Polyangium mundeleinium: one gene and its partner. The main gene of each other region encodes a partner of the protein of the gene in region 2 in a complex. Links are inferred from orthologs where the notes say so. Each region holds a gene or a part of one and is shown on either strand. Other genes may lie near its edges.

Region 1 (2,975 bases), 3.7 Mb from region 2 along the record:
CGGCGAAGTCCGTGAGCAACATCGCCGACGCGATACGTTTTTCCGGTTTCGCGATCTTGGGCGCGTCCTGGATCTGGATCCGCTCGGGCGAACCGGGCATGCCGACGACGGCCTTCGCGTCGCCGCTCTCCATCGTCGCCTCGATGAAATACTCGATCTCCGAGGACACGAGCCGGTCGCCGGGCACGGTCGCGGCCCAGTATCCGAGGCCAGCGCTCGCCATGACGAGCGGTGTGTACGTCTGTTTTCCTCGCGTCCGCACGTGCAGGATTGCGCCCGTGGCCAGGTCGTCGAGCTCCACCGCGAGCTCGAGCGGGCTGCCTTCGACGGCCGCCTTCGGGGGCTTGAAGCTCACGAGCGAAGGCTCGGTCCGCGTGGTCTGGCCTTTCGCGGGTGCGGATTTCGCGCCGGGTTTGCCCTCGGCTTCGAGCAGCCGGCGCAGCGACGCGGCTTCTTCGTAGAGCACGCGCGCATACCGGCCGTTCGGCTTCTCCCGGACGTAATCCTCGTAGGCTTTGATGCGCGTCACGAGGTCGGCGCCCTTGAGCTTGTCGAACATCGTGGCGATCACGATGGCCTCGGGATCGGCGCTCGCCGCATCGCCTTCGCCGGCGGGCTTATCCGGCGCTTGGGCCGCGCCTCCGGCGTCGGGCTTCGTGGGGGCCGTGGGCGGGGCTTTGCGCAGGATCACGAGGTCGCCCTTTTCGGGGGTCCGCGTGAGCGTGCCGGTCGCCTTGGCGATCGACATCGAGGGCCGCACTTGCCCGAGCTCCAGGGTTCCGATCCGGAATCGATCGGAGATCACCTTGCCGGTCACGGGGTGTTTGAGCTTCAGCGGGCGCCAGATTTCGACCGTCCCCCCCTCCGTCGCTCCTTGGTTGCCGCCGAGGTCCAGGATCAGCTCCTCGCCTTCCTCTTCGAGGGCGAGCACCGTTCCCGTGATCTCGATCGGCGCCGCGTCCGAGGCGGACGTTTTCGTCTGCGCCCCGGCGCCCGTCGTGATTCCGAGAAAGCAGAGCGCGGCCAAGACCGCAACGAAGCGCGCCCCCGTGCTCCCCCGGTTCAATACATTTTCTGGATCGAACACGCTGCGATCGATCCTTATCGAATCAAATCAAAAAAGAAAACAAAATACCGGCCGACGGAAATTCGACACACTAGGGACGTTCGCGGGTTTCGCGCGAATTCGTATTCGCGTTCATCGTCACCGCGCATTCGCGGCGACGACCCATTGCGTCTTTTTTTCGACAGGTTCTCAACCGGTAACTGGTTCGACCACGCGACCCCGATCGAGCACGAGGCGCGCGCCGGCTCGCTCGCGGAAGAGCTCCGGCTCGTGCGAGACGACGACCACGGCCGCGCCACGCGCGACCTCCTCGTCCACCACCGCGAGCAGGCGCGAGACACCCGCCTTGTCGAGGCCGGTCGTCGGTTCGTCGAGCAGAACCAGCGAAGGCTCGTGCGTGAGCGCCCGCGCGAGCGCGATACGTTGCCGCTGCCCACGCGAGTACGTTCGCACCGGCCGCTCGGCGAACGGCCCGAGCTCGAACCGCGTCACCGCCCGCTTCCACGCCTCGTCCGCGTCGAGCCCCACGAGCCGCGCCGCGAGCTCGACGTTCTTCCGTCCCGATAGGTCCGGATACGCCATCGTCTCGTGCGAGACCCAGCCGATTTCGGCGCGCACGGCGAGCAGGTCGTCCCCGAGCGGCTCGTACACGACCGTGCCCGCCGTCGGCTTGATCACGGTGCCGAGGATGCCGAGCAGCGTGGACTTGCCCGAGCCGTTCGCGCCCTCGATGACGAGCAGCTTGCCGAGTTCGATCGTGAGGCTGACGCCGCGCAAGGCCACGGTGGGGCCGTAGGCCTTGATGAGGCCCTTGCCGACGATCCGCGAGAGGCGTGGGGCTCGGCTCATCCGACGCGACCTTCGAGGCTCACGACCCCTTCCCGGGCACGGGCGGCGCCGGGAACGGGCGCACGAGCGTCGGCCGGTCGTCGGACCCCGAGGGCCGGTCGTCGTTGAACGAAGGCGGGTCGACGAGCGTGCGTTCCTCGTCGTCGGCGTCGGTCACGGGACGAGCGGGCGGGACGGGGCGCGGCGGAGGCGGCGGCAAGGGAGCCGCAGCGTGGACCGGGATGGGCACCGGCGCAGGCGCCGAGGGAGGCGGCAGCGGCGCAGGCGGAGGCGGCAGCCACGCTTGACGACCGCTGCCCACGCCCATGCTGGCGAGCTGCCCCGCCGGCATGGTCGGCGGCGGGCCCCCCGAGGAGCTCGACGCTTGGGATGCTTGCTGCGCGGGAGGGGGCGCCGGTGGCGGCAGCGGCGCCGGCGGCGGCAAGGGTGGCGGCAGCGGCGCCGGGACGTGCGGCGCGCTCGCGTGGGGCGCGCTCGCGTGGGGCGCAGGAGCGCCTTGGTGCGGCGCGGTGACGGTCGAAGGCGGGACCATGCGGCTCGACGGCGGGCCTGCGTTCCCGACGCTCTGGCGCGACGAGCGCGGCGGCGCCATGGGCAGGCCGAGGTCCTTGCGCGAGAACGAGAGCACCCTCGTCTCGTCGTCCTCGTCCTCGGAGAACGACATCTTCGCGGGCGGCAGCGGCGCGCGGCGCGAGGGCGGCGGCGCCTCGGGCTCGAGCGCGCGTCGCATGCCGTCCTGGAACTCGCCGGCGTTCTGGTAGCGGTCCTCGCGCATCTTCGCGAGCGCCTTGTCGACGACACGCTCGAGCCCGCGCGTCACGCCCGGACGCACCTCGGCGACCGCGCGGTGCTTCGAGGTCAGAATCTGCACGAGCAGCGCGTTGTAGTTTCGCGCGACGAACGGGCGGCGGCCCGTGAGCGACTCGTAGAGGATCACGCCCGCGGCCCACAGGTCGACGCGGTGGTCGAGCCCGCGGTCGCCGCGCGCCTGCTCGGGCGCCATGTAGTACGGCGTGCCCATGACGATGCCGGGCATCGTGAGCTCGGTGGACGTGTCCTC
Region 2 (3,017 bases):
CGCGTACGCCACGCACTCGTCGAGGCAGCGGCGCATCAGGCCCGTCGCGCCCGCGCCGATGTCGGGACGTGTCTGGTTGAACGTCTCCATCGCGAGCTTGAAGCCCTTGCCCTCGGGTGCGAGCAGGTTTGCCTTCGGCACGACCACGTCCTCGAGGAAGATCTGCGCCGTGTCGCTCGCGCGTTGCCCGAGTTTGTCCTCCTTCTTGCCCACGCGGAGCCCGGGCGTGTCGCGATCCACGATGAACGCCGCGATGCCCCGGTGCCGGAGCTCGGTGTTGCTCGTCGCGAAGATCACGTAGAACCGCGCGTAACTCGCGTTCGTGATCCAGCACTTCTGCCCGTTCAACACGTAGTCGTCGCCGTGCTGCGCGAAGCGCGTCTGGAGGCCGGCCACGTCGCTGCCTGCGTCGGGCTCGCTCGTCGCGTAGCTCGCCATCACCGGCTCGCTCGTCAGCAGGCCGAGGTACTTCTTCTTCTGCTCCTCGCTCCCGCCGAGCTTGATCGGCGTCAGTGCGAGGCCGTTCGCGAGCAGGCTCGTCTGGATGCCCGTGCACCCGTACGCGAGCTCCTCCGTGATGATCGCGTTCTCGAGCTCGCCCATGCCCGACCCGCCGTATTCGGCCGGCACCGTCGGGTTGACGAGGCCGATCTCCCAGGCCTCTTTGAAGACCTCCATCGGGAAGCGCGACTCGTGATCACACGCGGCCGCGATCGGGGTGATCCGCTCCTTCGTGAACCGGCGGGCGGTCTCGATGAGACCCTTGTGCTCTTCGGACAGCGAGAAATCCACCACGGGCTCCTACTCCTTCATCCTGCGCTTGCGCTTCTCGAGTTCCGCGCGCACGGCGCGCGCGCCCAGGGTGTAACCGACGACGAGCCCGAGGAGAAGAACGCTCGGGATGTAGATCACGTGCTGAGGCGTGATCTGACCGAAGTCCGGCACGTCAGTCGCCCCCGCTCTTCGCGCGCGCCTTCTGGAGGGCCGCTTCCAGCGTCTCGATCCGCCGGTCGAGCCGACGCTGCCGTCGGAACATCGACGCGACGAACACGAGGACCACGATCCAGATGACCGCGTACGCCTCGACGAGCAGCTTCTCGCCGCTCTGCATCTGGTTGCCGCCCTCGACCGCGCGAAACGTCGTCGAGCGATCGTCGGCCGTCCCCTGGCCCGCCGTCCCCGGCGCTTGTTGTCCTGCTTGATCCGCCGACATCGTCTACTCCTCACCCACGCCGAGCTCGAGCGCCTCTTCTTCGGCCTCACTCAGCCGCGCCGCTGCGAGCTCGATCCGCACGCGCGTCCAGATCAACACCACCGCGAGCAACGTGAACGTCAAGAACCCGAGCATGAGCGCGAGCTTCATGTCCGGATGCTTGAGCCCGCCGCCGCCCGACGTGATCACCTTCGGGTGGTTGCCGCCCCACTTCTGCACCGAGTAGTGGATGATCGGCAGGTTCGCCGCGCCGAGCACCCCGAGCGCCGCCGCGAACTTCCGCTCCGAATCACCGTCGCCCGCGAACGCCCGCATGACCACGTACGCCACGTAAATCAGCACCGAGAGCAGCGCCGTCGTGAGCCGCGGATCCCAGGTCCAGTACACGCCCCAGGCCTTCGCGCCCCAGAGCGCCCCGGTCACGAGCACGAGCACGCCCATCGCCACGGCGCACTCCGCGCCCGCACGCGCGAGTGCGTCCCAGCCGCGTGTCCCGCGGGCGAGGTACCCCGCCGAACCGAGGAAACACACGGCGGCCCCGACGTACATCGAGTACGCGATGGGCACGTGGAAGTAGAAGATCTTCTGGACGATGCCCATCGTCGACTCGACGGGCGCCTTGAAGAAGATCACCTGGAGCGTGATCAGAAACGCAGCCGCGCAGAGGGCGAGCACCGTGTAGAAGCCAACGTCCCCCAGGGAGCGAGAGCCGGACGTTTCGACTTTCGTTCCGGCTGCCAGAGCTTCGGTCGTCGCCATGGTGAGCGGCAACGGTAGTGGCAAGGTCGCGGGTGTTCAAGGACCCACACCTCCGCGTCGCACGGCCCCTCCTGGAAAGTATCCCTCGGCGACGAGCTGATCTAGACTCGCGTCCGAGCCGCGATCCCCATGGCCCCCATTCGCCCCGAGCAAGCTCCGGCAGATGTACAGGCCGACGTCCCCGCGTTCCGTCCCGGTACCATCGTCGACGGTCGCTACCGCGTCCTCCGGCTCATCGGAGGCGGCGGCAACGGCCTCGTGCACGAGGTCGAGCACGTCCGCACCGGCCAGCGCCTGGCCCTCAAGTCCCTGCTCGATCCGACGACGTACCAGCGCCTCGAACAAGAGGCGCGCGCGACGAGCCTGCTGAAGAGCCCGCGCGCGGTGAAGATCGTCGACATGGGCATGAGCCCGACCGAGGGCCCGTACCTCGTGATGGAGCTGCTCGCCGGGCAGAGCCTGCGCGAGCTCTTGCACGAGGCGGGGCAGCTCCCGCTCGAGCTCACGGTCAACGTCGCGCTGCAGGTCGGCGAGTGCCTCGCCGAGGCGCATACGCAGGGCATCGTCCACCGTGATCTCAAGCCCGACAACATTCACCTCGGCCCGGGCCCGAGCCCCGGCGTCTACGACGTCAAGCTCCTCGACTTCGGCATCGTCAAGATCGCCAGCGACGCGCCCGTCCCCGGCGGCTCGCTCACGCGCACGGGCTCCACGGTCGGCACGCCGTACTACATGAGCCTGGAGCAGCTCCGGAACCCCTCGGGCGTCGACGGCCGCAGCGATCTCTACTCGCTCGGCGTCGTGCTTTACGAGTGCTTGACCGGCCGCAAGCCCTACGACGCGGACACCATCGGCGACCTCGTCTTCGCGCTCTGCTCGGGCCCGCCCACGGACATCGCGCGGCTGCGCCCCGATCTGCCGCAGCCCGTGGGCAAGGCGATCATGCGCGCGCTCGCGCCCGACCGCGACGATCGACAAGGCAGCGTGCTCGACCTCTGCCGCGAGCTCGCGCCGTTCGGCGATCGTTCCCTCTCCGCGTGGATGA

Evidence for each region. The genes of interacting proteins can lie anywhere in the genome.
Region 1: the proteins of POL67_RS36500 (region 2) and POL67_RS51115 are in contact, whole or in part, in a solved structure (PDB 8CE8), measured with the Escherichia coli proteins. The link is inferred for Polyangium mundeleinium from one-to-one orthologs.

The regions. Positions count from the first base shown.
Region 1 is NZ_JAQNDO010000001.1:12,909,840-12,912,814, forward strand. The notes cover bases 86-2,974. They hold POL67_RS51115 (ATP-binding cassette domain-containing protein), read right to left. Parts: upstream 1,916-2,974; coding sequence 1,256-1,915; downstream 86-1,255. Other genes in these bases: POL67_RS51110 (hypothetical protein), read right to left, coding at 86-1,087; POL67_RS51120 (serine/threonine-protein kinase), read right to left, coding at 1,935-2,974. In the rest of the region: more of POL67_RS51110, read right to left, coding at 1-85; more of POL67_RS51120, read right to left, coding at 2,975-2,975. UniProt on the Escherichia coli protein: Part of the ABC transporter complex CcmAB involved in the biogenesis of c-type cytochromes; once thought to export heme, this seems not to be the case, but its exact role is uncertain. Responsible for energy coupling to the transport system.
Region 2 is NZ_JAQNDO010000001.1:9,211,401-9,214,417, forward strand. Bases 53-2,983 are described here. They hold POL67_RS36500 (cytochrome c biogenesis protein), read right to left. Parts: upstream 1,889-2,983; coding sequence 1,217-1,888; downstream 53-1,216. Other genes in these bases: POL67_RS36485 (acyl-CoA dehydrogenase family protein), read right to left, coding at 53-792; POL67_RS36490 (hypothetical protein), read right to left, coding at 802-945; POL67_RS36495 (CcmD family protein), read right to left, coding at 947-1,213; POL67_RS36505 (serine/threonine-protein kinase), read left to right, coding at 2,102-2,983. In the rest of the region: more of POL67_RS36485, read right to left, coding at 1-52; more of POL67_RS36505, read left to right, coding at 2,984-3,017. UniProt on the Escherichia coli protein: Required for the export of heme to the periplasm for the biogenesis of c-type cytochromes.